2 regions of the Cupriavidus sp. 10L45 genome follow, and region 2 is predicted to be linked to the other one. Evidence: predicted binding sites of a transcription regulator. Region 2 holds the regulator's gene; the other holds the start of a gene.
What was found. Region 2 encodes NrdR, which represses ribonucleotide reductase genes. Its sites were predicted from a motif close to CACNANATNTNGTG; they were not measured.

Region 1 (15,461 bases), on a different contig from region 2:
GAGCAGGGCCTGCCCGAGGTGCGGATCGGCCATTGGGCCGGCATCTTCGCGCCGAAGGGCACGGATCCGGCGATCATCAAGCGGCTGAATGCGGAGCTGACCGCCGGCATGCAGACGCCGGAGATCCGCGAGCGGCTGCTGCCAAACGGCATCGAGCCGGCGGGCGGCTCGGTGGAGAGCTTCGTCGCGTTCATCCATGCCGAGCGCGAGCGGCTCGGTCGCCTGGCGAAGAACGCGCACATGACCGCCGAGTAACGATTACAACGCTGTGACGACGCTGTGACGAGATAACGGCCCGCATCGACGGGCCGTTTTCGTTTTTCTGCTATGCCAGCGAGGCCGGCACCGCTTACATCCGGTACCGCAGCGTGGCCACCACGCTACGCGGCGCGCCGGGCATGTTCAGGTTCGGACTCGAACCGTGCGCGGAGACGATGTAGCCCTGGTTGAAGAGGTTGTAGACATTGAGCTGGGCCTCGAACGGGCCCCGGCGGTACCAGGCCATCATGTCGGCCGTGACATAGCCGGGCAGCGTGACCGTGTTGGCCGGATCGGCCATGCGCGCGCCGACGAGGTTCAGGCCGCCACCCACGCCAAAGCCATGTCCGAGCGACTTGGTCAGCCATAGGTTGCCCGAGTGGCGCGGCGTCAGCGTGGCGCGCTTGCCTTCCAGCGCGGCGGTCGACTTCGTCACCGTGGCATCCAGGTAGGCATAGCCGGCCAGCACCTTCCAGCCCTGCCCCAGCTCGGCGGCGCCGCTCAGCTCCACGCCGTCGGTGCGCTGCTCGCCAATCGGCATCAGGGCCGTGCCGGTGGCATTCGCCACCTTGATATTGCTGCGCTCGAGCCGGAACACCGACACCGTGGTGCTGGCCTTGCCGTCCAGGAAGTCGTACTTGGCGCCCAACTCGGTATTGTTGGTGGTCTCCGGTGCCAGTTCGGCGTTGTTGGCGGCCAACGAGAAGTTCTCGCCCGACGGCTGGAACGACTTGCTCCACGACAGGTAGTAGGACTGCACCTTCGACGGCTGCCACACCAGCCCCGCGCGCGGGCTCCAGTTGTTGTCGGTGCGCGCCAGGTTGGGCTGGCCCGGCCGGCGCTCGATGGTCTCCTGCTCGAAGCGGTCGTAGCGCACGCCCACCAGCGCCTTCCAGTGCTCGGTCAGCGTCATCATGTCCTGCGTGTACAGGCCGAGCGTCTTGAAGATGCCGAGGTTGTTGGCCGATGGCGTGCCGCCCACCAGCAGCGGCAGCACGGGCAGCACCGGGTTGAACAGGTTCACCGTGGCCACGTTGTTGCGCGAGTAGTTGACCAGGTCCTTGTTCTGCTGGCCGACTTCCACCCCGTAGAGCAGTTCGTGCTGCATCCCGAAGAGCGTGGCCTTCTGCGTCAGGTCGGTCTGGTTGAACCAGCCGTGTTCTTCGCGATACACATTGGAACGATTGAACGACACGGTCTGGGCCACCTCGTTGACCGTGCCGGACAGCGTGTTGTTACGGTCGAGCGAGTAATGGTAGTAGCGCGTGGCGTTGCGGATCGACCAGTTCTCATTGAAGCGATGGTTGATCGTGGCCGTGCCCGAGTACACGCGCGACTCCGAGGTATCCACATCGCGCGCGTTGGCCGCGCCGTAGTAGGTGGAGGGCCGCACGTTCACCGGACGGCCCCGGTACGCCGGAATGCCGAAGTCGGTAACGCGCTTGTCCTCGAGGTAATCGGCCTGCAGCAACACCGTGGTCTGGGGCGCGAGGCGCAGCTCCAGCGACGGCGCGATCGCCGAGCGGCGCAGGAATTGCTGCGAGCGGTAGCTGTCGGCATCCTCCAGCGCGCCGGTCAGGCGGAACGCCGCGGCGCCGTTGCCGAACACCTTGCCGACGTCGACTTCGGCCCGCTTGTCGGCCCACGAGCCGTAGCTGAAGCTGAAGTCGGCCACGTCGATGCCCGGCTTCTTGGTCACGCGGTTGATCAGGCCGCCGGACGAGCCCCGGCCATACAGCACGGCGGCCGGGCCCTTGATGACTTCCACGCGGTCGACGTTGGAGAGGTCGCGGAAGTACAGCGCGTCGTCACGGATGCCGTCCACGAACTGGTCGGCGATGGCCGAGAAGCCACGGATCGACACTTGGTCACGCTGGCCGTCGCCGGTGGAAAAGCTCACACCCGGCACGTTCTTGAGAACGTCCTGCATCGAGTTGGCATGCTGGTCCTGCATGACCTCGCTGGTGACCACGTTGACGGTCTGCGGAATGTCGCGCAGCGGCGCCTCGGTACGCGTGGCGCTGACCGCGTTGGGCGGGTTGTAGCCGGCGCCAAGCTCCCGGCTGACGTCCGCCTTGACGGTGACCGCAGGCAGCTCCTGCGGCGCGGGCGCGGGGGTTTCCGACTGTGCGTGGGCGATGCCGGCAGGCAAGGCGTGGGCAGCGAACAGTGCGAGGACGGCAGTCCGCACCGCATGTGGCTTTTGACTCATATTTCCCTGTAATGCGTTGTAATATTTTTACGAAAATGCGACGCATTATCATTTACTGGGGGGACGCGAGGTCAACGCATCACGCGAAGAATATGCAAAGTCAGACATATTTGCGCCGCTTGCGGCGCATTTACGTCGAACGATAACAGCCGTCAGCCGAACTGCTCGCTCAGCGCGAGGCGCGCTTCGCCGATGAATTCGCTCTCGCCGCGCCGGGCGGGCAGCAGGTAGAACTCGGCATCGGGCAGTGCCGGCAGGCGCCAGCGCGAGACGGCGGCGGTATCGAGCGGCGTCACGCCCGGCCCGATGGCCGACGCATTGAGGCAGGACACGCCAAGCCCCGCCGCCAGCGCCAGGTGCAGCCCTGCCACGCCGGACGCCGAGTGGGCGATGTCGAACGCGCGCTTGCGGCGCATGAGCAGTTGCACCACGAACTGGTGCATCGAGCAGGTGTCGGGCAGTAGCACCAGTGGCAGCGTGGGCTGCGGCGATTCGGCGATCTCCGGCGCGGCCACCCAGGCCAGCCCTTCGCGCCGCAACAGCGTGCCGGCACGATCGCCGCGCTCTGACCGTTCGGCGCGCGTTGCGCGGATCAGCCGCATGCTGAGGCCGATGTCGAAGGTGTCCAAGTCAGCGGCGGCCTCGATCGCGGCGCTCTTCATCACCGTGACGTGCAGTTTCAGATACGGATAGCGGTCTCGCAGACGGCGCAGCATGCCGGCAATCTCGCCCGGCCGGAAGTAATCGGTCACGGCAAGCCGCAGTTCGCCGTCGAGCGTGCGGCCGCGCAGTTCCTGCATCGCCATGTCGTTCAGCGAGAGGATGCGGCGCGCGTATTCCAGCAGCCGCGCACCGGCCGGCGTGACCGCCGCGCCCTTCTTGCCGCGCGTGAGCAGCGGCACGCCCGCGCGCTCCTCCAGCTTGCGCAACTGCTCGCTGACCGACGACTGCGACAGGAACAGGCGCGGCGCCGCCGCAGACAGGCTGCCGCTGTCGGCCACCGTCACGAAAGTCTTCAACTGATCGGTCTCGAATCCCCGCATGGCGCCTGCTCCCGTCCCTGGTCACACCCCACTATCTCGCATTTTTATGATTCGGTGTTACCGATGGATGGTATCGCAAATTCCTGCTTTTCCGATGTAACGGCGACCACTACGATAGTTTCCACGACACCGATTTCCGGTTCGCACCATCCAGAACAAGGAGCCAGCCATGCCCCACATCAACCTCCAGATCTCCGGCCAGCCCGACGCCGAACTGACCCGCCGCGCCGCAGCCACCGTGGCCGAGCTGACCCAGCGCATCCTGCGCAAGGAAGAGAACGTCATCGCCGTCACGGTGGGCTACCTGCCGCGCGAGCAATGGATCATCGGCGGCAAGGCGCTGTCCGACCGCAGCGACGGCCGCAACGCCTTCCAGCTCGACATCAGCGTGACCGACGAAACCAACACCAAGGCCGAGAAGGCGCTGTACCTGAAGGAGACGTTCGCCGCGCTCTCCGAGGTGATTGGCGATGTGAACAAGGTGTCGTATATCCACGTCATCGACGCCCGCGCGGCCGCCTACGGCTATGGCGGACTGAGCCAGGAATACCGGCACCAGCACGGTTGAGTGGCTCCGCCGCGCCGGCCACCTTGTGCCGGCCGGCAATGTTAACTAGTGTGATGGAGCGCGGCGTGGCCGGCACGCCGCCTCATGACACCGGAGCCAATCGATGAAGACCGTCACGCTGCCCGGCGGCGAGCGCGTGCCCGCGCTGGGCATGGGTACCTGGAATATCGGCGATCACCGCAACACGCGGGCCGAGGAAATCGCCACGCTGCGGCTCGGGCTGGACCTCGGGCTGCGGCTGATCGACACCGCTGAAATGTATGGCGAGGGGTTGTCCGAATCGCTGATCGGCGAGGCCATCGCGGGCCGGCGCGACGAGGTGTTCCTCGTCAGCAAGGTCTACCCGCACAACGCCAGCCACGAGGGCGTGGTGGCCGCGTGCGAGCGCAGCCTGCGCCGGCTGGGTACCGACCGGCTCGACCTCTACCTGCTGCACTGGCGCGGCGGCGTGCCGCTCGAGGAGACCATGGCGGCGTTCCTGGCGCTGCGCGAGGCCGGCAAGATCCGACATTTCGGCGTCAGCAACCTGGACCTGTCCGATATGGAAGAGCTGTGGGAGGTGCCGGGCGGCGACGAGGTGGCGGCGAACCAGCTGCTCTACAACCTGAGCCGGCGCGGCATCGAATTCGATTTGTTGCCATGGCAGCGTGCACGCGGCGTGCCGGTCATGGCCTATTCCCCGATCGAGCAGGCCCGGCTGCTGCGCCATGCAGGGCTCCAGCGCTTTGCCAAGGCGCACGGCATGACGCCGGCCCAGGCGGCGCTGGCCTGGCTGCTGGCCTCGGACGACATCATCGCCATTCCCAAGACCGGCAGCCGCGACCGCCTGCGCGAGAACCTCGGCGCGCTGGAGCACCCCCTGACATCAGAACAGCTTGCCGAACTCGACAAGCTGTTTCCGCCGCCACGCCGGGCCGAGCCGCTGGCGATGCTCTGACTATATATATATATAGGGGATGGGAGCGTCCGACCCGGCGATCAGCGCTGGCCGGACTTGTAGCGCTCCACCTCCACGTAGCGCGTGAGGTAGGTGCGCGCCTTCTCGCGGGTGTCGGTGGTCACGCGGTCAGCCGCCTGCCGGGCGCTGGTCTGGCCGTGCGCCGAACTCATCTGGGCCGAGAGATAGGACTGGAAGGCGTCGTGCATCACGCCGAGCTGCGCCTTGCAGGCGTCGAGGGCGCCGGCGGCCACATCCTTCGAGGTGCCCTTGCCCTTCGCGCCGTCGTCGGCCTTGTCCTGCACGCATTCCATGTACTTGGCGCGCTCGGCCTGCCAGCCTGAGTTCAGCGTGGCGACTTCTTGCTTCTGGCTCGGGGTCTCCACGGAGGCCGGGGACGCGCACGCCGCCAGCAGCACCACGGGCACGATCGCGCCGAAGGAAATCAAGGGAGAGAGGGGGGCGAATGTCTTTTTCATGGTCGACAGACCGTCCGCACGGGCGGGCGGTTCCTAAAGTGCGCTGGCGCATTTGCAAGAAAGTATGTCAGCCCGCGTGTCAGAGTCTCTCCTGCCCAGTGTCAGACAAAATCGCATTTAACAATGTGCGCTTGACGCCTATGCTTTAGAGGCGGTTGCAACACACCACCCTCCTGGAGGAAATAATGAAACGTCGAACCTTCCTGTCCGCTGGCGGTGCCGGTCTTGTCACGGTTTCCGGTCTGTCCCTTGGCGCGCTTTCGCTCGCCGGCTGTACTACCACGGGCCCGGGCGATTCGGGCGACAAGACCGCCAAACGGCGCGAGATTGACGCCGGCGCCACGGACACGCTGAATCGGCTGTATTCCACGGTCAAGGGGTCGCAGGACCTTGGCAACAAGGCACGCGGCATCCTGGTTTTCCCGAAACTGCTGTCGGCAGGCTTCGTGGTGGGCGGCGAGTATGGCGATGGGGTGCTGCGCTCCGGCGGCGCCAATCGCGGCTACTACCGCGCCATCTCGGGGTCCATCGGCTGGCAGATCGGCGCGCAATCCAAGGCGTTCGTGCTGATGTTCCTGACGCAGGATTCGTACGACAAGTTCGTGCGCAGCAATGGATGGCAGGTCGGCGCCGACGCCACCGTGGCACTGGCCACCATCGGCGCCAACGGGCAGCTGGACACCAATACGGCCCAGCATCCGATTGTCGGCTTCGCCATGACCAACGCGGGTCTGATGGCCGGCCTGAGCCTCGAAGGCACCAAGATCTCGAAGCTCGATATTTGAGATCGCTTTGCATTCGCATTGCGATCCGCACCGGCACCGCCGGCTTGGCCCGGCGGCATGGCGCGCACTGACGCGGAGAGCGTGACCTCCGCGCCGTGCGCGCCTTTTTCTTGCCGCCCCATTTCCCGCCCCATTTCCCGCCCCATTTCCCGCCATTTCTCGGCACCGCCCGCTCAACCAGATAGAATTCGACCCTTTCCGTTCTCGTGGCCGAATACTCATGTGGTTTAAGAATCTCCAGATTCATCGCTTCACCGCCCCGTGGACCCTCAGCGCCGAAGACGTAGAGGCCAGCCTGGCGAAACACGCCTTCTTCCCCGGCACCAGCCTGGAACCGCAAACCCAGGGCTGGGCATCTCCGCGCGACAACGGCCAGCTTGTGCACTGCGTCAACAAGCAGATGCTGCTGGTGCTCCGTACCGAAAAGAAGCTGCTGCCGGCCACCGTGGTCAATCAGGTGACCAAGGCGCGCGCCACCGAGCTGGAAGAGCAGCAGGGCTTCAAGCCGGGCCGCAAGCAGATCAAGGAACTGAAGGAACAGATCACCGAGGAACTGCTGCCGCGCGCCTTCAGCATCCGCCGCGACACCCGCGTCTGGATCGATCCCGTGAACGGCTGGCTGGCCATCGACGCCGCCGCCACGGCCAAGGCCGATGAAGTGCGCGGCATGCTGTTCAAAGCCATCGATCCGCTGCCGGTGGCGGGCCTGCACGTGAACCAGTCGCCGGTGGCGGCCATGACCGAATGGCTGTCCACTGACACCGCGCCCGCCGGGTTCACCGTCGACCAGGAAATCGAGCTGCAATCGAGCGCCGAATCCAAGGCCACGGTGCGTTACGTGCGCCATCCGCTCGACCCCGAGGACCTGCGCCGCCATATCGCCGCCGGCAAGCGCTGCACGCGGCTGGCCATGACCTGGAACGACCGCGTGTCCTTCGTGCTGACCGAGAACCTGGCGGTCAAGCGCGTGGCGCCGCTGGACGTGATCAAGGAACAGGCCGACGGCACGCTGCATGACGAAGCCGAGCGCTTCGACGCCGATTTCGCGCTGATGGCGGGCGAACTGGCCGGCCTGCTGCGCGACCTGACCGACGCGCTCGGCGGCGAGCGCAAGGCCGACGGCAGCGCCGCCAGCCAGCCCGAGGTCCGCAAGGCTGCCTGACGGCCCGGAAGGACCGGAAGGCCCCCGCCCGCCCCGGGCGGCGGCGCTGGCCCTCATGCCTCGCGCTCGTCCAGCGTGAGCACGATGCGCCGGTCCTGCCGCCCCGCCCGCTCCCATGCCTCGGCCACCTCGGCCATCGGCAGGGTCTCCACGTCGAGGCGCAGGTCGCCATCCAGCGCGTACATGAGGATGTCCTCCACGTACGCCTGCACATAGTCCAGCGGCGGGTAGCTGGACGGCCCGTAGCCCATCAGCCGGAGCCGCGACTCGCGCAGCGACTGGGCGGGCAGCACGATGTCGCCCCCGGGCCGCTCGGCCACCGAGACCAGCCGCACGCCGCGGTCGTCGGGAGACGGCACGACGTGGTCCGAGCGGGCCAGCGCGGCCGCCAGCAACTCCACCGGCTCCCCCCAGATGTAGTCCAGGATCACGTCGATCCCCTCCTCCGCATAGGCCGAGAACGTGTGTTCGAGCGCGTTGCGTGACAGGCGCAGGTCGATCATCGCATCCACCTCCAGGGTGGCCAGCGCCTCCTGGCGGTGCCCGGCGGCGATGACCCGCCTGGCGCCGAGCAGCCGCGCCGCCTGAACCGCCATGCGCCCGGCCGCCGTGGTGGCGCCAAGCACCATCACCGTCTCGCCGGGCTCCAGTTCGGCGCGGTGCGCCAGCGGCAGCCACGCCATCAGCGCCGGCCGCACCAGCGCCGCCGCGAACTCGCCCGGCAAGCCGTCCGGCAGCGGCACGACCCAGTCCGCCGGCGCGAACTCGGCCATCGCGCCGAACGGCCGCCGCGTGGCGCTGAAATAGACGCGCTCGCCGCCGGCCGTATGACCGACGCCATCCACCCCGCACACCACCGGCAGCGTGAGCGGGCTGCTGGCGTGCATCCCGGCGGCGGCCTGCCGGTCGATCGCATGGATGGCGGCGGCGCTCACCCCCACCAGCCGCTCGCAGTGCGTGGTGTCGGGGTCGGGGAAGGACTCGAAGCGCGGAATATCGCCCAGGTGGTGCAGAACCACGGCTTGCATCGGAAAACTCCTAGTTGGAACGTCCATCGGACAGGGAAAGCGAACCTCTCTGTCGACGATGGTAGGGAGCATTCCGGCCCGGGTATGTGAGCCGATTCTGAAAAATGCGGCGGGTGGCCACAAAACAAAACAGGCGACGCTCAATCGCGTCGCCTGCCTGTTTGTCTCGCCGGGATGTCAGCGCACCATCACTTCAATCCCAGGACAGCGCCCCGCCGGTCTGGTACTCGATCACGCGCGTCTCGAAGAAGTTGCGCTCCTTCTTCAGGTCGATCATCTCGCTCATCCACGGGAACGGGTTTTCCTCGTTCGGGAACAGCTGCTCCAGGCCGATCTGCTGGCAGCGGCGGTTGCAGATGAAGCGCAGGTAGGACTTGAACATCGGCGCGTTCAGGCCCAGCACGCCACGCGGCATGGTGTCTTCGGCGTACTTGTATTCCAGGTCCACGGCCTGCTTGAACAGCTCCGCGATCTCGGCCTTGAAGTCGGCCGTCCACAGGTGCGGGTTCTCGAGCTTGATCTGGTTGATCAGGTCGATGCCGAAATTGCAGTGCAGTGACTCGTCGCGCAGGATGTACTGGTACTGCTCGGCGGCACCGGTCATCTTGTTCTGGCGGCCCATCGCCAGGATCTGCGTGAAGCCCACGTAGAAGAACAGGCCTTCCATGATGCAGGCGAACACGATCAGGCTCTTGAGCAGCTTCTGGTCGTTCTCGGGCGTGCCGGTCTTGAACGACGGATCGGTCAGCGTGTCGATGAACGGGATCAGGAACTCGTCCTTGTCGCGGATCGACTTCACCTCGTGGTACGCGTTGAAGATCTCGGCCTCGTTCAGGCCCAGCGACTCCACGATGTACTGGTAGGCGTGCGTGTGGATGGCCTCCTCGAAGGCCTGGCGCAGCAGGTACTGGCGGCATTCCGGCGCCGTGATCTGGCGGTAGGTGCCCAGCACGATGTTGTTCGCGGCCAGCGAGTCGGCCGTGACGAAGAAGCCCAGGTTGCGCTTGATGACGCGGCGCTCGTCCTCGGTCAGACCATTGGGGTCCTTCCACAGGGCGATGTCGCGCGACATGTTGATTTCCTGCGGCATCCAGTGGTTGGCGCAGCCGGCCAGGTACTTCTCCCACGCCCACTTGTACTTGAACGGCACGAGCTGGTTCACGTCGGTGGAGCCGTTGATCACGCGCTTGTCGGCGGCGTTCACGCGGCGCTCGCTCTGCACGGCGGCGGCGTTCGGGTTGTTGCCCAGGATGCCCGGCTGCGTGGCGGCCGGCGGCAGTGCGCCCTGCTCGTCAGCGGCGGCCAGGGTGGCAGGTTGCAGCGCGGGCTGCGAGGCAGCCTGCGGCTTGGCTTGAACGTCGTCGTCCCAGCTCAGCATGTTATTTCTCCGTTATTCGTCGATGGCTGGCGGTGGCCAGCACTGGCGCCCGCGTCATGGGGGCGCCGGCCCTCTCCCCCGGCCCCTCTCCCGCAAGCGGGCGAGGGGTGCAAACCGTTGGGGGGCTTGTTACGTCTTGCTTACTGGCAGGCTTCGCACTCGTCGAAGCCGGCGTCGCCCGGGCGCATGGTGCAGACCGCGCCTTCGGCTTCCGGCATGGCCGGGGCCGAGGCGGCGGCGGCTTCCAGCGCCGACACGCCACCGTCGCTGCCCGACGACACCGCGTTCAGCGAGCCGCGCGACACCGTGGACTTCTCCACGTGCGTGGCCGCCATCGTGCGCAGGTAGTACGTGGTCTTCAGGCCACGCAGCCAGGCTTGCTTGTAGGTATCGTCCAGCTTCTTGCCCGACGCGCCAGCCATGTAGATGTTCAGCGACTGGGCCTGGTCGATCCACTTCTGGCGGCGGCTCGCGGCCTCCACCAGCCAGCTCGGCTCCACCTCGAAGGCCGTGGCATAGATGTCGCGCAGGTCTTGCGGAATGCGGTCGATGCGGGCCAGCGAACCATCGAAGTACTTCAGGTCCGCCACCATCACTTCGTCCCACAGGCCGCGTGCCTTGAGGTCGCGCACCAGGTAGTCGTTGACCACCGTGAACTCGCCCGAGAGGTTCGACTTCACGTACAGGTTCTGGAAGGTCGGCTCGATGCAGGCCGACACGCCGATGATGTTCGAAATGGTCGCGGTCGGGGCGATCGCGATGCAGTTCGAGTTACGCATGCCGTGCTGCTTGATGCTGGCGCGCAGGCTGTCCCAGTCCATCGACGAGGACATGTCCACTTCCAGGTAGCCGCCGCGCTCGTCGGCCAGCAGCTTGAGCGAGTCCTGCGGCAGGATGCCACGGTCCCACAGCGAACCCTCGTAGGTGCTGTAGCGGCCACGTTCCTGCGCCAGCTCGTTCGATGCCTCGTAGGCGTAGTAGCAGACCGCTTCCATCGACGTATCGGCGAACTTCACGGCGGCGTCGCTGGAGTACGGCGTGCGCAGCACGTGCAGGCAGTCCTGGAAGCCCATGATGCCCATGCCCACCGGGCGGTGGCGCAGGTTCGAATTGCGCGCCTTGTCCACCGCGTAGTAGTTGATGTCGATCACGTTGTCGAGCATGCGCATCGCGGTGCGGATGGTCTTCTGGAGCTTGGCGTGGTCGAGCACGTGGGTGCCGTCGGCCTCCTGCTTCAGGTGGGCCACCAGGTTCACCGAACCCAGGTTGCACACGGCGATTTCGCTCTCGTTCGTGTTCAGCGTGATTTCCGTGCACAGGTTGGAGCTGTGCACCACGCCCACGTGCTGCTGCGGGCTACGGATGTTGCACGGATCCTTGAACGTGATCCACGGATGGCCGGTCTCGAACAGCATGCCCAGCATCTTGCGCCAGAGCTGGATGGCCGGCACCTTCTTGAACAGCTTCAGTTCGCCGCTGGCAGCCTTGGCTTCATAGGCGACGTAGGCCTGCTCGAACGCCTTGCCGACCTTGTCATGCAGGTCCGGGCAGGTGGCGGGCGAGAACAGCGTCCATTCGGCGTTTTCCATCACGCGCTTCATGAACAGGTCCGGAATCCAGTTGGCCGTGTTCATGTCGTGGGTGCGGCGGCGGTCGTCGCCGGTGTTCTTGCGCAGCTCGAGGAATTCCTCGATGTCCAGGTGCCACGTCTCCAGGTAGGCGCAGACGGCGCCCTTGCGCTTGCCGCCCTGGTTCACGGCCACGGCCGTGTCGTTCACCACCTTCAGGAACGGCACCACGCCCTGGCTCTTGCCGTTGGTGCCCTTGATGTGGGAGCCCAGCGCGCGCACGTTGGTCCAGTCGTTGCCCAGGCCGCCGGCGAACTTCGACAGCAGCGCGTTTTCCTTGAGGGCTTCGTAGATGCCTTCCAGGTCGTCCGACACCGTGGTCAGGTAGCACGACGAGAGCTGCGAGCGGCGCGTGCCCGAGTTGAACAGCGTGGGCGTGGACGACATGAAGTCGAACGACGACAGCAGCTGGTAGAACTCGATGGCGCGGGCTTCGCGGTCGCGCTCTTCCAGCGCCAGGCCCATGGCCACGCGCATGAAGAAGGCCTGCGGCATTTCGATGCGCTGCTCTTCCACGTGCAGGAAGTAGCGGTCGTACAGCGTCTGCAGGCCGAGGTAGTTGAACTGGAAGTCGCGCGAGGCGTCCAGCGCCGCGCCCAGGCGGGCCAGGTCATACGTGGCCAGCTTTTCGTCCAGCAGTTCGGCCTGAATGCCGCGGGCGATGAACTTCGGGAAGTACTCGGCGTAGCGCGAGCCCATCTCGGCCTGCGTCACTTCGCCGCCGAGGATTTCCTTGCGGATCGTGTGCAGCAGGATACGGGCGGTGACCTGGCTGTAGTCCGGGTCCTTCTCGATCAGGGTACGCGCGGCCAGGATGGCGGAGTCGTACACCTGGCTCAGCGGCACGCCGTCGTACAGGTTCTTGAGCGTTTCCTTGAGGATCGGCTCGGCGCTCACGCCGTTGCCCAGGCCGCTGCAGGCGGTGTCGATCAGCTCGTGCAGCGCGGCCAGATCCAGCACGCGGCTCACGCCGTTGTCGTTCACGTTGAAGGCCACGCCCTGTTGCACACGCGCCACGGTCTGCGCATTGGCCTGCGCGCGCTCCTGGGTGCGCTTCTCGCGATACAGCACGTAGGCACGGGCCACTTCATGCTCGCCCGAGCGCATCAGCGCCAGTTCCACGTGGTCCTGCACGTCCTCGATATGGAAGGTGCCGCCGTTCGGCCGGCTGCGCAGCAGCGCGCGCACCACGTTCTGGGTGACCTGTTCCACGATCTCGCGCACGCGCGCGGAGGCAGCGCCCTGGCCGCCGTTCACGGCCAGGAAGGCCTTGGTCACGGCGACGGCAATCTTGTTTGGCTCGAACGCCACCACGGCCCCATTGCGGCGGATGAGCTTGTAGTCCTGATAGTTGGCGCCGGCAGCGGCGGGGGTCTGCTGCGACGTTCCGGCGGCGCCGACAACGCCAGCCGATCCCGTGTTTTGTTGTTCGTTCTGGGCCGTTTGCATGAGGTAACTCCTGTTTTAACCCTTGTAATGAAGTGACAAAGTCCCTAGCAAAATGCGCTTCAGAAGACACTCGACACCGGCCTTGCCGGGGCGAGAACCAAACTGCACAGGCGTTCATTCTGCTAGGGACTCTTGCGATACCGCCGGCCGCGTCACTACTGTGGCGCCGGCGTCGCAATCCATTGCGGCGCAGGCTTCACACCTCGGCCGGTTCCCCGGTAGTACCACTAGATATAGTGGTCACTGCGAAAAACTGGGCTAAGTATAGTGAAACGAATCGGAAAGACCAGTCTTGACAAGTCAGATGCCGGTCTGGGGACGGGGTGTGCGGCGGCGCCACATTCCTGCAAGCCGCGCTACGCCAAGGGATGGCGGCGGCCCGTGCGCCACCGCACAAATTTTCTAAAATTTTTTAATCGTGGCGAGTCGCCGATAGGCGGCCCAAGTGTGGGGATTTCACATCGCTGTCACGCGGGCGAATGCCTGAATATGAGGCATCGTGCACAAGGGGGCGGCGGGTCAGGATCCACCCCGTCGATAAGGCAGCAGCGCTGGCGTCACATCGGCCAGTCTGGCGAATCGGTCCCAGTCGAAGTGCGGGCCGGGGTCGGTTTTGCGGCCGGGGGCGATGTCGCTGTGGCCGGCGATGCCGGTGATCGGGTAGGTCGTGCGCAGGGCGGCGACGATGCGGGCGGCGGTGTCGTATTGGCCCAGGGTGAAGGGCTGGTCGTCGGCGCCTTCGATCTCGATGCCGATGGAGAAGTCGTTGCAGCGCTGGCGGCCGCAATAGGCTGACTGGCCCGCATGCCAGGCACGTTGCGTACACGCCACAAACTGCACCAACTCGCCCTCGCGGGTGATCAGGAAGTGGGCGGAGACGCGGACGTCGCGGATCGTTTCGAAGAACGGGTGGCGGGCGGTGTCGAGCCGGTTCTGGAAGAACGCCTCGATGTCGCCCGTGCCGAACTGGCCCGGCGGCAGGCTGATGTTGTGCAGCACCACCACGTCGACGGGCATGCCCTCGGGGCGGGTGTCGAAGTTGGGCGATGGCACGCGGCGCGCGGCCGGCACCCAGCCGTCGGCGTCTGGCAGCCAGTCTGCGGCCACGTCAGCCATCGCGGCCCTCGCCTTCCGCCATCGATTCGCTGTCGTCGCGCCCTTCCCGGCCATCGCGCCCTTCGCGTTCGTCGCGGATCTCGAGTTGCTGGATGCGGTAGCGCAGCTGGCGGAAATTCAAACCCAGCAGCGGCGCGGCCGTGGTGCGATTAAAGCCGGTCTGGCGCAGCGCGCGCAGGATCAATTCGCGCTCGAGGGCCTCGAGCCGGGCCGGCAGGTCGATGGGGAACGTGACGTCGCGCAACGCATCGACCATCGGATCGATGGATGGCTGGGGCGGCGGCGGCGCCTCGGCCACGGCACCCCCCGCCTCCGGCGCCGTCAGGCTGGCCGCCGACCAGGCCGGGCTGCCCCAGGTCTCATAACCGGTCGGCGCGGTCTCCGGCACCGGCACGGGCGCGCCTTGCAGCAGGCTGGCGCGATCCACGCCGGCTTCGAGCGGCCCGAGGTCCGCCACCGCGATCTCGTCCGATTCGGCGAAGGCGTAAGCGCGTTCCAGCAGGTTTTCGAGTTCCCGCACGTTGCCGGGGAAGCGGTACGCCGCCAGCCGCGCCAGCGCCGGGCCGGACAGCCGGCGCGGGCGCGCATCGCCGTAGCGCACGGCCAGGTGTTCGAGGATGACCTGCGCCAGCACCGGAATGTCCTCGCCCCGCTCGCGCAGCGTCGGCATGCGCAGCTCCAGCACGTTCAGGCGGTAGTACAAGTCCTGGCGGAACGATCCGGCGGCGACCATCGCAGCCAGATCCTTGTGGCTCGCGCACATCACGCGCACGTCCACGGTGTCTTCCCGACTGGCGCCGATCTTGCGCACGCGCCGCTCCTGCAACGCGCGCAGCAGCTTTACCTGCATGGTCAGCGGCAGGTCCGCCACCTCGTCCAGCAGCAGCGTGCCGCCGTGCGCGGCGTGGAAGAAGCCGCCGCGCTCGGCGTCGGCGCCCGTGAACGCGCCCTTCACGTAGCCGAAGAATTCCGACTCCATCAGCGTCTCGGGAATCGCCCCGCAGTTCACGGCCACGAACGGGTGCGCGGCGCGCGCGCTCACGGCGTGGATGGCGCGCGCCGCGCGCTCCTTGCCGCTGCCCGATTCGCCACTGATCACCACCGGCGCCATGCTGCGCGCCAGCCGCGACAGCGAGCGGCGCACGTCCTGCATGGCCGGGGACAGCCCCGGCAGCAGGCCGGCGGCGCGGTCGGCGGCTTCAGCGGCCTCGGCAGCCTCGGCGCTGCGCGCGCCGCCCTCCGCCGCGCCGCGCTGCTGGCGACCCAGCGCGTTCAGGATCAGGGTGCGTAGCTGGTCGAGCGACACCGGCTTGGCGATGTAGTCGAACGCCCCGGCCTTGAGGGCATCGACGGCATTGTCGGCGCTGCCGTAGGCGGTGATCACGGCCACCGGCGTGCGCTCGGGCGAGGCCGACAGT
Region 2 (15,461 bases):
CATGCTTCATCAGCACGCAGCCAACGCGCGGGTTGGGCGTGGTGGTGAACATGCCCCGCGCGGCGAGCGCGAGGGCCAGTTCCATGGCGGTATGGTCGGAGTCGGAAAACATGGCGAGGCAGTCTGTGCCGTTAGGTGAGAAAGCAGGGCGATCAGTCGCAGTCGGCATCGGGGCCGGCGCCGCAGATCCGGATGCGCCCCTGGGCGCCGAGCCTGACCTGCCGCTGCGCACCGCGGCATCGCACATGGAACGTGGCCGCGTAGAAACCGCCGCGTTCCGATCGAGAGTATCCCACAGGTGTCAAGCGGAGCGCAGGCGGTCCCTTGGCGCCATCGGTGCCGCGCAGGGTCACGCGCAGGCAGGCGGCATCCAGCGCCGTCACGGCGATGGGCGGCCCGGTGGTCGCCTGGGGTGCCACCGGTGCGAGCTGCCATCCGCCATCGAGCGTGGTGGCGCCCGGCAAGGGCCCGAGCCGGATTTCGACGCGCCGGTTGGCCGCCGTAGTGCGTGCCATGGCCAGCGATGCCGCCAGCCGGTCTGCGGCGTAGGTCACGGTGTGCTCGGCCAGCATGTGGCGCAGGGCGGGCAGGGCGATGGCCGCGAGGATGGCGGCAACGGCCAGCGAGATCAGGAGTTCGGTCAGCGTCATGCCGCTGCACCGGCGGACATGCGCGATTGCAGCCTGTTGCATTTCAGCATCCTTCGGGGGTTCGAGCGGGCGGATTCGCCGCGGTGAGCAGGGAAAGCCACTCGCCCGTGCTCCGCAGCACGAGAGTGCCGCAGCGCGTATCGACAAAAGTGGGCGTGGCGCGGACTTCGACGCAGCGGGACAGGTCAAGTCCGGCGCAACTGGTGGCCGTCAGCCAGTGCCGGACCGGGGCGGGCGGCGCGGGCACGGGGTGGGGCCAATGGCCGGCCGGGGCGGTTGCGTCTAGGGCGCTCGCAAACGTCGACGCGCTGAGGGCATGCCGCTCGAGCGCCAGCATCGCGGTGACCGCTTCGGCACGTGCCTGCATGCGCCACGCCCGGTGGAAATGCTGCCGCCATGCCGGTAGCGCCATGGCGGCGAGGATCACGACGATCATCAGGGTGATCATCAACTCGACGAGGCTGAAGCCGCTGCTTTGGGTGTGCGGCAGGCAGGGTCGGTGCGTCATGGCGATGCTCATAGCGGTGTCCGGATCAGTTCGCGCCAGCCCAGCCGACCGCGCCGGCGTGTCAGGTAGGCGTGTTGTTGCAGGTAGGCGCCGTCGCCATCGACCTGCCACAGGGCAAGGGAATGGACATCGCGCCGGGAGATGCCGGGCGCCGGAGCGGCACCTTCGATGACCGGGGAGAGGCTGACGAACGGACCACCGAAGGCCGGATCGAACGGCAACCCTGTGATGGCGGCGCCGGGTTTGCCATCGGCCTGCAGGACGGTGACCGACTCCCCGGTAGCGGCGTCGATCAGGTAGCTCCGTGCACGGCCATCGGGTGCCAGCGTGGTGAAGGCGAGATGGGCAGGGCTGGCGGCGTCCAGTGTCTCGATCTGTTCGCCCGGATGGGGTAGCGCGAGCGTCCATCCTGTCGTGCCGGGTGGGTCCGACGAGGGGACGGCACGCAGCACCACGCCGTTACCGCTCGGGATTGCGCGGATCTGGCGTGGGTTGGCTGGCTTTTCGGTGTGGTCCGGAATGGCGGACACGGCGTTGCCGGTGCCGTAGACAATAAGCGGGGTAGCACCGGTGTACGTGATCACGGGTGGTTCGACACTGCCACGTCTGCTGGCGGTCTGGCGATGCAGGCATGTTGCGGGTGGCGTATCGGCGCCAAGGGCGTCGAGGGGGAACCGCCAGAGGCGGCCTACATCGTCGATGGCGTAGGCGGCGCGGGCGGCGCCACTGGCATCGCTCCGCACCGTGACGGCGAGGAGTTGCGTGGTGGCCGTCTTGCTGTCGCAGCCTTGTTCAGGTAGCGGCAGTCGCGGAACACGGCCGGTGGTCGCCCAGGCGCCTGCCGGCCGGTCCAGCGGAAGCAGCGCCAAGGCCGCCCGTGCACCCGCCGGCGTGCCCGGCGCGAGGATGCCGACGGCGAACCAGCGCCGCTCGTTGTCGACCCTGAGCATGGCGGCGCGTAGCGGGCCACTGCCGGTCAGCGGCAAGGCGTCGCTTCCCGTCACTTCCCAGATCAGTTGGATGGGTGTGTCGGCGTCCGGAGTGGATACGTCGAGGACGAATGCGGTGCCGGGCGTGCGCGCCGTAGCGGGTGTGGCGCAAAGGAGAAGGGTGCGCCAGCGGCCGTTTGGGTCAGCATCCACGCTATGGGGCCTTGGGCACGGCGGGGCCGGCACCCGCGTGCCCACGGCGGTTAGGGCGGCGGCTTCGGCCAGTGCGGCGCGCGGTAGGTAGCCGGCGCGTTCCCGGCCCGTCATCGCGTCGAAGCTGTGCAGGATGCCATCGCGCGTGCCCAGCCAGACGGTGGTTGGCCGCAGTGCATGTGCGTTGCGGAAGGCGGTGTGGCCCGGTTGCATGGGCTGCCACGCCGGTGGCGCCACCACGTGCACGCGCGCGCCGGCGGCGCTGGCAAGCCGGGTGTCGCGTGGGCGCATGAGCGGGTTGGGGCGGTTGCCACGAAGCCACGAGAGCCGGTCCGCGCCGTGGGTGTCGGGCTGGCCGGTTGTGGGATCGATGTTGAGATGTTGCTTGGCCTCCGCATCGATGGCGGGCCACCGCAAGGGCGTCAGCCGCGTCCCGCCCAGATAGAGGCGACGCGTGTCCGTGTCGCGCTGGTCGAGCCTTTCTCCCGCTTCCCAGAGGTGCAGTACCCCACGCCGGTTGGCATCGGCGGTGGTGCGGAAGCCGATGGCATGGAGGCGCCCGGTCCAGGGGTAGCCGGCAGGCGCCACACGGTAGCCCATCGGCAAACGGCCGGCCTCGCTGGCAACGGCGCCGGGGCAGCCGCTAAGCCCTAGCACGATCCCGATGCACCCCATGACAAGGCGGATCATGGCTGGAACTCCGTCTGGAGCAGCACGCGCACGGACGGATCGCGGCCAAGGCCGAGCGCGGTAATGCGGAAGCGCGGCCACTGCGCCGTGCCGGCCAGTGTCTGGAGGGTCTGGTGGTGGTCGAGGACTTCGATGAGGTAGCGGGGCGGATGCGTCGCCCCGGCCACGCCTTCGGGCAGATCGGGCAGGCGCGCCCCGGTGAACGCACCAATCGATAGCGCCGGGACGCTCTCGGGTGGGCTGCCCTCGATCCATGGCCACCAGGCCGGCTGGCCGGTGCCCGTTCGACAGATGGCGCGCTGGGCCTCCACGCCGCAATGGCCCGGGTCCGGCCACGACGCCAGCCGAGCATGCGGCGACGCGGCAGCCGCAAGCAGATCCGCCTCCGCATCGAGCAAGGCCGCCTCCGCCGCGCGGAACGCGATCTCGCGGTCCAGTTGCAGCCCTGCCAGTTGACGGCCGGCGTGGAGGAAGTGCATCGCTGCGGCGCAGACGCTGGCCGTGAGCACCAGCATCGTCGTGACGAAAGCGAGAACGGCGATGCCATCCTGCGTGCGGCGGGTCAGCATAGGGTCTCCAGGCAGGGCGAAGGGTTGCGCAGGCGGAAGGTGGTGGTGAAGACGCGCCGGCGGACCGCATGCCGGGTCGCAGGGGGGAACGACAAGTCCTCGTCGGCGTCGCCATGGGTCAGCGCGGGCAGCAGGGTCAGCGGCTCCGGCCGGGTCGTCTGCCCGGTAGCGCGGTCGCCCCGGATCACCAGTGCGATCTGCACCGTGCGCACGCGATGCCAGCCGGCATCGCCCTGCGCCCGGATGTCGCGGGCGCGGAGATAGGTGTCCGCCTCCCCGTCGCCGTCCCGGTCGACGCCATAGCGCAGCTGCATGGCCTCCACGCCACGGACGAGCGTCCCCGAGGTGTAAGTGACGGCTTGCATCTGGCGCCCCTGCCGGCGCGGATAGCGGCACAGCAACTGCGGCACGCCATCACTGCCGAGGCCGATGTACAGCAGGTTCATCGCGGCGTGATGCGAGGTGGGCACGCCATCGACCGGTTGGGCGGTTGCCGCCAGCGCATGCCCGCCACAGTCGGTCATGGTGCCGTCGGGCCGCGTGGTCGCATCGCCGCTGCTGCTGCCGGAGAAGCGCAGGCGCAGGGCATCGCTCTGATGCCGGCCTCGGGTGCCGCACGGGGCAGATAGATCGACGGCGGGCTGGCCGCAGTCGTCGTGGCCCTCGAGCGGCGCGGTTGGCGCCGGATGCCCTGGGGTGAGCGAGGCCCGACCGGGAATCCAGCCCGCCTGACGCACCAGTTGAGCGACGATGCCCAGCGCCCGATGGCCGCGCTCCGCCATCATCACGCTGTCCGCGACGTTGGCGTATGCCTGCCGGACGACTTGGAACGTGGTGATGGCCAGTACGGATGCCAGCAGCCCGAGCACCATCCCCACCATCATCCCGGTGAGCGTGAACCCACGCTGGCGAGGGCGACGCGTCATGGCGCTACCCATAGCGCCACGTGGGCGGGAGGTGCCGTCATGCCGGGCGAGGCGTCCGCCGTAATGCGGACCGGCCCGGCCAGCACAATGCGCGCACCGGGCGCGCAGAGCGGCCGAGCGCCGGCCCCGACGCCGAGCGCGCCACACAGCTGCGCGTGGCGCCCGCCGGGCGGCACCATCGAACCGGCACCGGCCGTTTCGGCGAACTCCGACGCCCACTGCGTGGTCTGCGCCAGACTCTCCTGCTCACCCGCCAGCCGGAGCCACAAGGGGCCGAGCACGGCCAGCGGCATGGCGCCGATGCCGATGACGGCAAGGCAGATCAGTGATTCGAGGAGGATGTAGCCGCTGGAGCGCCGCTGAGGGCGGCGGCCGGAAGGGGAGGGTGGAGCAAGGGACATGGCGCATCGGTTCGAACAGAACGGATGTCCACGATAGCCTCGGGCGAGGCCCTAAAACGTGTCCGGATGTGGAGGTTTTGTGGAAGTTTGTGTCCGAGGTCGACTCGGAACAGAGCCAAGCCGGAGACCCGGTTTGGCCCGCGCACGGGTCATGCGCGGGCCGGGGAAACGGCTACCAGCACTCCGCCAGGCTTGCCGTGCCCGTCTTGGTCTTGGTATTGAGGTTGTCGATGCCGAGGGTTCCGCACAGCGCGTCGGCCAGCTTTGGCGCGGCCGTGAGGGTGTAGCCGGTGGCATCGGCGCCGCCGGTCACGGCGATGGTGATCACATGGCTGCCTTGATCGCAGGTATCCCCGGACCCCGTAGTCTGGGCGGCGCAAGCCAGTACCTTGAGTTGGGCCGGGTCCGACGAATACTTGTTGTTCACCGTGAAATACCGCTCCTGGGCACCCTGCACGCGTGCCAGGGCGGCCTTGGCTTCGGTGCGGCGCGCCTTGGTCACGTACTGCCCGTACTGCGGGTAGGCAATGGCGGCCAGGATGCCGAGCACCATGACCGTGATCATCAGTTCGATCAGCGTGAAGCCTTGCATGCGCTGCCGCAGTCCTGTCCGGGTCATTGCCGTTCTCCGTCTTGTTTCATGTTGCACCGCCATCAGTGCAGGATCTCGCGCCACGACAGGCGACCGCTCGGCTTGTCGGCGCTTTCCGTGATGGTCTGCGTGCCGCCGCTCGAGCCGGACATCAGCTTGCACTCCTTGCCCGGGCCGCAGTCGATGATAGGCGGCTTCGGCGTGATACCCACCGTCGAGCCGACGCCGCTCACCACCACACCGTTGACCGTATCGTTCTGGTCGATCTTGCCGTCGCCGTTCAGGTCCACCGGCGATTCACTGAGACGCGCGCCGCTGAACGTGCCGACTTCGTAGATGAAGCTCGAGCCGCCGCTGTCGCAGACCTCGGTGGACGGCGTCATCGTGACCAGCACGACACGTTTGCCACGGATCAGGGCGTCCGTGACCACCCGCTCGCCGAGTTGGGCGTAGGTTGGGCCAACCAGAAGGTCCATGTACCAGCCCTGGACCCCTCCAGGCGTCAGTTGCACCTTTGTGTCGGTCGAGATCCGGTAGGTGAGGCCGTTGGAAACCCCAGCCGACAGCGTCTTCTGTTCCTGCAGCATGCTGCGCGTGATCGTGCCCTGCGCGGTAATGTTCTGGTCCCAGATGCCGTACAGCGACTGGGTCGAGAAGTTCGAAGGGTCGCTGTTGTCGACGTACCGGCCCGTGCCGAACACCACCATGTAGCCGCCGGTCGGGTTGCGCGCCACGTCCGGCTGGCCGGTGATCGGTTGGCGGTTGCCGGCACTGTCCTTGGCGGTGAACATCAGCTTGCGCGTGGACTGCCACTTCGAATCGGTCTTGTCCGAGACGTCGAACTTCCAGAGGTTGCCGAGCAGGTCGCCAGCGTAGAGGAAGTCCACGGTACCGTCGCCGTTGACGTCCGCCGGGAGCACCGAGGCAATCCCGTTGGACGCCGTCGCGGTGGCATCGTCGAGCGTCAGCTTGAGATAGTCCGTGCCGGGCGTCCAGCGCTTCGAGCCCCGCACGCGGTCCAGGTAGACGATGAAGATGGAGCCACGGCCCGCCGTGCTGTTGTAGCCGTTTCCGAAGATCGCCACCCACTTGCCATTCGACATCTTGACGATTTTCGGCTGGCCCACCACGTGGCCGAGATCGGCGTCGGCCGAGCTCGGGAACTCCCACAGCACGGTGCTGCCTGCGGTGTTCTCGCTGACCGACTCCGGATCGGTGACGTCGAGCGCGAACACCCCACGGCCGCCGAGGCCGAGGCCGCTGACCAGCACGGTGCGCCAGTTGCTGTTGACCTTCGCATCCTTGACGGCGGGTGTCCCGTCGACCGTGTAGGTGTGGACGTAGTCGAGGTTCGTCAGGGTGGGCAGCTTGCTGTACACCAGGGACGGCACGTAGGCGAACAGCTCCTTGCCGCCGTCTTCATCCTTGGCGGAGAACGCGTGCATCATGCCGTCGTTCGCGCCCACGTAGAGTACTGGCTTGCGGGACCGCTTGCTCAGCACGAACTCGGCGTAGTCGTTACCCGCGTAGCCGGCGTTGGGCGGGCCCACGTACTGCGGGCTGGAGTTCACGATGTCGCCCAGGATGGTGGTGGGGCGGGCGCGGAACTTGCCCGAGGCATCGCCCTCATTGCTCTTGTCTCCGCGCAGCCAGTTGACGCGCTTTGTGCCGTCCGCGCCGCCCGTATTCATGATGGTCTGGAAGTCGGGGGGCAGGCTGTCGTAGCGGAACGGAATGCCCGCGCCATCGGGATCCACACTGTTGTACGTGAGGATCGCGCGGTTGGTGGGTGCGATGCCGCGGAGCGTCTGGCCGGCGTCCCAGATGGCCGGGAGGACGGCCTCGCCCTTGGCATTCAAGGCAAAGTTGAACAACTGGCCTGACCAGTCGGAGCCGTTGAAGCGCGCCTGGTAGGACCGTGTGTTGACGTCCAGCCGCGACGAGCTTGCCGCGACGGAAGAGGACGACGAGGTGGCCAGGATCGAGATGAAGGCACGTTCCAGCGCCGCGCTCAGCGCGCCCGGGTTGGTGGCGTAGAAGTAGTTATCGGGCAGGCCATCCGAGCCGCCGTCGCCATTGGACAGGCGGACGTCCCATTCGGTCTGTTTGTTAGGGGTCTTGTCGCCGTCGCTGTCCTTGAAGCCGCCCCACTTGGCGGCGTACTGGAGCGGGTCGAGGAACTGCGAGCCCGCGTTGCCGGTTACGCTGTAGGTGACGCTCGTTTCCGCATCGCCCAGATTGCAGTTGCTGCAGCCTTTGACGCCGGTCGGGTCGGTGTAGTTGAAGCCGTAGATGCCGGAGTGGAAGTGCGGGCCGTCCTTGTCGGTGCCGGACACTACGTAGCCGAAGCCCTGCCCGTTGCTCGAGGAGCCGGACACCACCTTCGTCGACACCGTGATGTTGCCGCCGGTGACGGAGTAGCTCAAGATACCCCAGACGTCCTGGTCGTAGTCGCCACCGGCCACCGAATCTTCCCAGCTCACGTAGAAGCGGCCGCTGCTGCCGTCCTGCGAGATCACCTTGAAGTCAACCAGCGTGCCGGTGCTCGGGTCAACGTTGGTCGGGTGCAGCTGGTAGGACGGCATGATCGTCACGGTCTTGCCGTTGACGTTCACGTTGATCTTGGGCGTATTGGTCGCCAGCTGCACGGCGTAGGTGGAGACCTTCAGCGCGGCGTTGCGAGTGGTTTCATCGGCGGAAGTGACGTCGAGGTCCGTCCGGATGCGGTTCATGTGCGCGAACAGCGCCGCGCCCGCGATCTGGAACGTGCCCTTCTGGGACGGTCCTTCCGGGCAGATCCCGAGCACGTTGCTGAGCGAGCCGACCTTCTTGGCCGAGCACACATTGTCGATGATGCCGCCGCTGACCCCGCCCGCGAACCAGTTGCCGTTGTCGATGCCTTCCCCGGTGCCAACCTTGTTGGTCCAGTCGCTGATTGTCGGCGATCCGGCCAGATCGCTCAGGCCGCCCAATTGGTCGTTGTCGTAGGAGGAAACGCTCGAGTTGAACACCAGCGCATTGAGCGGTGAGCAATAGGGCGCCCGCTTGGGGTTCGACGCCGGCAGGTTCATCGGGTTGGCCCACGTAGCCGTGGTCAGTTGCAGCGCCGCGTCCTTGCCGTTGCTCTTCGGCGCGAAATCGGTCGTCGCAGTTTTGCCGGCGAAGTAGCGGAGCGTCTCGACATAAATTTCCGAGATCGGATTGCCCCATGTGGAGCAATTCCCCTCGTTGGCCGGCTTGTTCTGGGCGTTCTGGCCGCCGCTCGGTTGAATGGCGGTTTGCTGATAGTTGCAGCTGTCTGCGCTGGTGTAACCCCCATCGCTATAGCTGTAGCCGTATGGGCGCAGCTTGTCGATGTTCCAGACAATGCCCTTGACCGGGGTGGCAGCGCGGTAGGTAAAGATGCCAGAGTCAGGGTTGATCTCGGTCGAGAAGTTCGTCACGTTCTGGCGCAGCACACCACCTGAGATGTTCTTGTCGTAGGTGCCCGTCATCAGCCCGAACAGCATCTGGCCGGTTTCGCCATACTTCTGCAGCAACCCGTACGGCTTGTACGCATTGCCGTACTGTTTGCACGATTCGCCACCAATCATCCCCGTTACGCAGGCCTGCACGCGTGCGTTGAACGTGCCCTTCGCCTGCCCCGTGCCGGTGCCCCGAACCGACTGCGACGGGTTCTCGGCCGACGCGTTGATGCCCGATGTTGCGGCGCGGTTGCCGTTCGAGGAGCCGGAGACAGTCTTGCCGTTGGTCTGAGGCAAAAAGCTGCTTTGGGTGTTGCTGGCCTCGCTGTACCAGTTGCACTGCCATTTCTCGCTGGCGCCCCAGGTGGCATAGTTACCTTTGACTACGCGCAATTGCGGGGCCTGCGTGTTGGCCTGTGAGTTGAGATTGCTGCTGTCTTTCGGGGTGACATTGCAGATGGTCAGGCCGCCGCGCGTGAGATTGGACACGGTCCACGACGAATAGCTGTTGCTTGCGCCGGCCGGCTTGGACACGCTGTCCGCGTAGATTGCCATCGTGATGGCGTTGCTATTGCCAATGCTGCTGATCCAGCCGGTCAGCGATGTGCCGGCCGGAGCGCTGCCGCGCGGAACCAGCCGAATCTGGTCGCCGATCTGCATCTTGGAGTTGTCGCTCACCGTCAGCGTCACCACGTCGGCGCGCAGCGTGATCTGGGTGGACGACGTCTGGGTCTCCACCTCGGAAGGCAGTTCCAGGTCTACCGGCACCAGTTTGCGCAGGTCGGTGCCGCCGTAGTACTTGGCCCAGGCGTGGGCGTCCATCGGCAGGAACGCGCGTTCCAGCACGGTGGTCGTAGCCGTGTCTACGGCGCGTGTGCCGCCGTAGAGGATCTTGCGCACTTCGTCGATGCGGCTCATCGACACCCAGTTCAGGAAGTTGCCGCTCCACTTGGTGCCGTCGCAGTATTTTGCGCTGTCAGCCATCGCGGCGGGCACGAAGCCCTGGATGCTGCTGCTGTCGTAGTTGTAGCACTTGGCGGAGTCGAAGTAGCCCGCGTAGGTGATGCGCGAGCTATACGTCGAGTCCAGGATGCCGTCGCCGTCCAGGTCGGAGTAGTCGTTGTACGCCTTCTGGTGAAGCGAATGATCTTTGGAGAGATCGATCATTACCATCGGCGAAACGCCGCCGCCTGCATAGAGGGGCTTGGTGGACAGGTTGAGCTGTGCCGCCGAGGCGGAGGCCACGGCGAGCAGGAACGATGCTGCAAGCAGTACGGCTTGCAGGCGGCTCGCGGGTCGGTGCAGAAGGAACGGTTTCATGGTGCGCCCAGCGGTTGGAGGGTTGCGCGACACGGTTCGGGAAGTATCAGAAACGCACGACTTCCTGGATCATCACCTTCGTGCTCGGGTTGGCCCCGTAGCCGATGGCGCTGACGCGGAAGACGTACTTGATGTTGCCGGCCTCGAGGCTGCCTTCGTTGATGTCGGGGATCGATTCGATCAGGTAGCGTGGCTGCCTCGAGACGCCGTTGGAGCCGGCGGCGGCCACGGTCGGCAGCTTCTGGTCGGCAGTCAGCAGCGTCACTTCGCCGAGTTCCACGGACCGGGCGGGATCCTCGAGGTACAGGTCCCATGCCGGCTTGCCCGTCACGGCGGGCAGGCAGAAGCCCTTGAAGCCGGCGACGTCGCAGGTCAGCGCCGCGCCGGTGACGCCGGAGATGAAGCGGATGTTGCGGATGTCGTTGCGGGCATCGCGCAGCGCTGCCTCGGCAGCCTGGAGCGCGATGTTCTGGTCGCGCGTGTTGCGCGCCATGCGCTCGGACGACAGGCTCGACATGCTCGCCGCCAGCCCAACCAGCGTGAGGATGATCAGGAACAGCAGCACCAGCACCAGCGAGATGCCGCGCTGCCCCTGGCGTCGATGCAGGCGGGCGCGCGGACGGGGAAGGATTCGCGTCATGTCGTGTCAGTTCAGGCGGTTGCGGAGGGCGATGAAGAACGTGGCGTGCTTGCGCAGGCGGCCGTCGTTGGCCATGTTCATGACGCTGCCGGCATCGCCGGCCGGGGCGGCGTCGTTCTGGGCATACGCCTTGCCGAAGTGGTTCAGGACCAGCGAGGTCGGCGCGGCGTTCGTGGTGCTCTTGCCGCGCAGCACCAGCGAGACACGCAGGGCGCGCACATTGGCCATGTTCGCCGCGCCGGGGCGGACGAAGCGGTTGACCGTCTGGTCGCCGTCGGTATCCTCGCCCAGCAGGATCTGGAACGCCTCGACGTTGGGGAACAGCGGCGTGGCGGCCCCGTTGACCGTGCACTGGAGCCAGGGCACGCCGGCCGCGTCGTTGATGATCGAAAACACCTCGGTCATCAGGATGTTGCCGTTCACATCGTTGCCGGCGCAGTCGATCATGGTGCCGTCCGGCGTCGGGGCCGTGGGCGTGCCTGGCACCGCCGCTGGGTCGGCCCCCGGCGGCGACGAGCCGAAGTAGCGCACGGTCAGTGTGTCGCTGGCATTGACGCCGGTATCGTTGGTGGCTTCGAGCGTCTCGTTGACACCGAAGCTGTTGTCCAGGAACGTGAAGTCGGAATAACCGGCCTGGCGGCCCTGCCGTTGCAGCAACTGCGCGATGGCGCGCGAGTTCTCCTGCACTTCGGCGAGGTCGCCCTGCGTGTTGTAGGAGCGCTGCTGCGCCAGGTAGAGTGAGATCACCACGATGACCAGCAGCATGCTGATCACCATGCCGACCATGAGTTCGACCAGGGTGAAACCCTGCGCGCGGCGCCTCGGTTTGCGGATGGACGTAGTCATGGCACGAAGGCGGTCACGAATCGTTGGGGGGTGTCCTGGCCGTCCTCGCGCCACCAGATCTTGATGACGTAGGGCGCACCGTTGACGTTCTGGCACTGCGGGTCCGCGGCGTCGCCGTCATTGGGGGAAGCGTCGATGCAGATCATGCCGCTGGCGGCGGGCAGCGCTTCCTTCAGATCGTCCAGCCAGGCCGCGAAGCTGGCCCCGGCCATGGCCGCCGGCGTGCACCCCTTGGCCGCGTAGCAATCGGCGTTCGGTACGCCATTCGGCTTGTCGAACGCGCCGGCCGTCATGGCGACCTCATTGCTGCGCATCTGGTCCGCCATGTTGTAGGCCATGGTGGTGGCGATGTTGCGCATGGACGCCGTGCGGGCATCGACCAGCGTGCGGAGCTGCAGCATGGCCAGCGCCAATACGCCGATGGCGAGCACGACGATCGTGATCAGTGACTCAATCAGCGTGAACCCGTCATGGCGCGCGCGCGTGGGCGTGCGCAGTCGAACCGGGCGGGCACGTCTCGGTAGGCCGTTCTGTGGGGAGGGCGACATGGCGTCAGATGCAGGGCGTCTGCTGCTGGGTTTGGGGGCGGCCGCTGCCGGTCATGCTGACGGTCTGGCCGGGCAGTTCGGAGTTGCGTTCACAGAACCGCCAGGTGGCCGTCGGGGAAGTGGAGGCGCCCGAGGACCGGAACCGCACCAAATCGGGTGTGGCGCCCAGGTTGCTGGCTTCCAGGGTCAGGGTCGGGGTCGGTTCGTCGCTGTAACGCAGCACGTCGTCCGTAGGATCGACCACGCCGTCGCCGTTGAGATCGGCGAAGATCACGCGCCGCTGGTTCCAGTCGTCGGAGCAGGCGTTGCCAGTGCCCACGGGACAGATCGTGACGGTGCTGTTGCGCCGTGCCGCTTCGCTGCGGGCCGCTTCGATCTCGGTGAAGAACTTCGACGATTCCGTCGCGATGCGGCTGTTATGCAGGAAGGAACGGAAGTTGGGGATGGCCGCCGCCGCGAGGATGCCGAGGATCGTCACGGCAGTCAGCAACTCGATCAGCGTGAAACCGCCGATTAAGCGCGTCTGAGAGCGGTGGAGATGCCCGATGCGGGCGCGGCTGCGCGGCTGTCTGGCATGCTGCGGCGACCCCATGCCAGCGGGCATGGACGCAGGCCGAGCAGGCGTCAGCGAGCCCACTGCCCAAAGGCAGAAAGACTGACCCATTTGTGACTCCCGTCCAAAAAATCGAACTGTTCTTTTGCTTTTCTACGGGCGGCGCGTTGGAGTTTTGCTGCGCCGGAGCCTCTGTTGGGCCCCGTTTACGCCGTGCACGCGCTCGCCATCCGGCCTCCTTACCCGAAGGAGGTCAGTGCAGATTAGACAGCTTTTTTTACGAAGTAGCTACCCCTTTCGTGGGGTAGGCGGGGAAAACTCGTCGAGTACGTCGCGAAATTCCGACACATCTTCAAAACTGCGATAAACGGAAGCAAAGCGGATATAGGCAATTTTGTCGAGTTTGCGCAATTCGCGCATAACCAGTTCGCCCACCTGGCTGCTGGCGATCTCTTTCTCGCCCAGCGCCAGCAGTTTTTCTTCGATCCGGGTAATGGCCTGGTCGATGGCCTCGGCGGACACCGGCCGCTTGCGCAGGGCCAGCCGCATGGAGTCCTTGAGCTTGCCGCGCGTGTAGTCCACGCGGGAGCCGTTCTTCTTGACGATGGCGGGGAAGAAGAGCTCGATGCGCTCGTAGGTGGTGAAGCGGCGGTCGCAGGCTTCGCAACGCCGGCGGCGGCGCACCGTGTCGCCGTCCTCGGAGACGCGACTGTCAAGCACCTGGGTGTTGGAATGACCGCAGAAGGGGCATTTCATGCCGGACCACCTGAAGATATATGCCGGGCCGCATTATCGCTCGCGGTGTGCAAAAGGTAAAACGGCGCTGCCGGGGCAGCGCCGTTCGTCACGCGCACTATATAGATAGGCGCGATGCCGGTTGTGGGCCGGATATCAGCCGTAGACCGGGAAGCGGCGGGTCAGGGCGGACACCTGCTCGCGCACCTTGGCGATATTGGCTTCGTCGTGCGGGTTGTCCAGCACGTCGGCGATCAGGTTGCCCACCTGGCGGGCTTCGTCTTCCTTGAAGCCGCGCGTGGTCATGGCCGGCGAGCCCAGGCGCACGCCCGAGGTCACGAACGGCTTTTCCGGATCGTTCGGGATGGCGTTCTTGTTCACCGTGATATGGGCGTCGCCGAGGATCTTCTCGGCTTCCTTGCCGGTGATCTGCTTGGCGCGCAGGTCCACCAGCATCACGTGGCTCTCGGTCTTGCCGGACACGATGCGCAGGCCGCGCGCGATCAGGGTCTCGGCCAGCACGGCGGCGTTCTTCACCACCTGTTGCTGGTAGGCCTTGAACTCCGGCGTCAGCGCTTCCTTGAAGGCGACGGCCTTGCCAGCGATCACGTGCATCAGCGGGCCGCCCTGGATCCCCGGGAAGATGGCCGAGTTGATGGCCTTCTCGTGCTCGGCCTTCATCAGGATCACGCCACCACGCGGGCCGCGCAGGCTCTTGTGGGTGGTCGTGGTCACGAAGTCAGCGTGCGGCACCGGGTTCGGGTACACGCCGGCGGCGATCAGGCCGGCGTAGTGGGCCATGTCCACCATGAAGTAGGCGCCAACATCCTTGGCCACCTTGGCGATCCGCTCGAAGTCGATGCGCAGGGCGAAGGCCGAGGCGCCGGCGATGATCATCTTCGGCTTCTTCTCGTGGGCCAGCTTCTCCAGCGCGTCGTAGTCGATGTCTTCCTGGGCGTTCAGGCCGTAGCTGACCACGTTGAACCACTTGCCGCTCATGTTCAGGGCCATGCCGTGGGTCAGGTGACCGCCTTCGGCCAGGCTCATGCCCATGATGGTGTCGCCCGGCTTGAGCATGGCGAAGAACACGCCCTGGTTGGCCTGCGAGCCCGAGTTCGGCTGCACGTTGGCGGCTTCAGCGCCGAAGAGCTGCTTCACGCGGTCGATGGCCAGCTGCTCCACCACATCCACGTACTCGCAGCCACCGTAGTAGCGCTTGCCGGGATAGCCCTCGGCGTACTTGTTGGTCAGCTGCGAGCCCTGGGCGGCCATCACGGCCGGCGAGGTGTAGTTCTCGGACGCGATCAGCTCGATATGGTCTTCCTGGCGCTGGTTTTCCTTCTGGATCGCGGCGAAGACTTCGGGGTCGATCTGCTCGATGGTGAAACGGCTGCGTTCAAACATGGCGTGACTCGTCTGTAAAAAAGGGATGCCGATGCACTTTTCGGGTACGAACAGGCAATCGGGATACATCTCGGGGGTTTCGCAGAACTTCGCGATTAGGGCGCGCGGGGAAGGCATCGGCGTCCCGCACCAGTGACCTCTATATATAGAGGTCGTCCGGTGCAGGGCGCACCCTGCTTCCCATTCGCTGCCCAGGCGAGCGGCAGGCGTTTGTGATTCACGCCAGATAACTTGCGCTTCCTCGTGGTAGTACCCACTGACTTCGCCAGTCGCGCAAGATGGAATGGTTGCCGCAGAGTTTACGCGAGGCCGCGCCGCGCCGCAAGGCGGTGCCAGAGGGGGTAACGCGGGGGCAGGGCAGGCCGGATGTGGCGGGCGGTGCATCGGGCCAGCTTCCCGCAAAGCCGCGCGGCGCCTGGCTCGCAACTTGCTGTTGCATTTCTCCTGCGGGTTTACCTGCGGCGGGCCGTTGC

Region 1: AC1DFU_RS18655 (ribonucleoside-diphosphate reductase subunit alpha) is a predicted target of NrdR. The motif match lies at 13,153-13,166, and genes of this name have one in related genera.

The regions. Positions count from the first base shown of each region.
Region 1 is NZ_JBFTJC010000010.1:72,267-87,727, reverse strand. Features, by position in the region: gene AC1DFU_RS18705 (Bug family tripartite tricarboxylate transporter substrate binding protein) at 1-255, shown strand, start outside; gene AC1DFU_RS18700 (TonB-dependent receptor) at 350-2,470, opposite strand; gene AC1DFU_RS18695 (LysR family transcriptional regulator) at 2,623-3,513, opposite strand; gene AC1DFU_RS18690 (tautomerase family protein) at 3,683-4,081, shown strand; gene AC1DFU_RS18685 (aldo/keto reductase) at 4,185-5,018, shown strand; gene AC1DFU_RS18680 (hypothetical protein) at 5,060-5,497, opposite strand; gene AC1DFU_RS18675 (BPSL1445 family SYLF domain-containing lipoprotein) at 5,683-6,282, shown strand; gene AC1DFU_RS18670 (recombination-associated protein RdgC) at 6,503-7,444, shown strand; gene AC1DFU_RS18665 (MDR/zinc-dependent alcohol dehydrogenase-like family protein) at 7,498-8,472, opposite strand; gene AC1DFU_RS18660 (ribonucleotide-diphosphate reductase subunit beta) at 8,666-9,850, opposite strand; gene AC1DFU_RS18655 (ribonucleoside-diphosphate reductase subunit alpha) at 9,991-12,927, opposite strand; gene ampD (1,6-anhydro-N-acetylmuramyl-L-alanine amidase AmpD) at 13,447-14,043, opposite strand; gene AC1DFU_RS18645 (sigma-54-dependent transcriptional regulator) at 14,036-15,461, opposite strand, start outside.
Region 2 is NZ_JBFTJC010000009.1:153,443-168,903, reverse strand. Features, by position in the region: gene ribD (bifunctional diaminohydroxyphosphoribosylaminopyrimidine deaminase/5-amino-6-(5-phosphoribosylamino)uracil reductase RibD) at 1-112, opposite strand, end outside; gene AC1DFU_RS17585 (GspH/FimT family pseudopilin) at 153-692, opposite strand; gene AC1DFU_RS17580 (type IV pilin protein) at 694-1,170, opposite strand; gene AC1DFU_RS17575 (pilus assembly protein) at 1,167-2,957, opposite strand; gene AC1DFU_RS17570 (pilus assembly protein) at 2,987-3,559, opposite strand; gene AC1DFU_RS17565 (PilW family protein) at 3,553-4,485, opposite strand; gene AC1DFU_RS17560 (type II secretion system protein) at 4,482-4,886, opposite strand; gene AC1DFU_RS17555 (type IV pilin protein) at 5,059-5,505, opposite strand; gene AC1DFU_RS17550 (pilus assembly protein) at 5,541-10,262, opposite strand; gene AC1DFU_RS17545 (pilus assembly PilX family protein) at 10,309-10,902, opposite strand; gene AC1DFU_RS17540 (PilW family protein) at 10,909-11,748, opposite strand; gene pilV (type IV pilus modification protein PilV) at 11,745-12,296, opposite strand; gene AC1DFU_RS17530 (GspH/FimT family pseudopilin) at 12,301-12,900, opposite strand; gene nrdR (transcriptional regulator NrdR) at 13,138-13,605, opposite strand; gene glyA (serine hydroxymethyltransferase) at 13,741-14,988, opposite strand; ZMP/ZTP riboswitch at 15,171-15,271, opposite strand.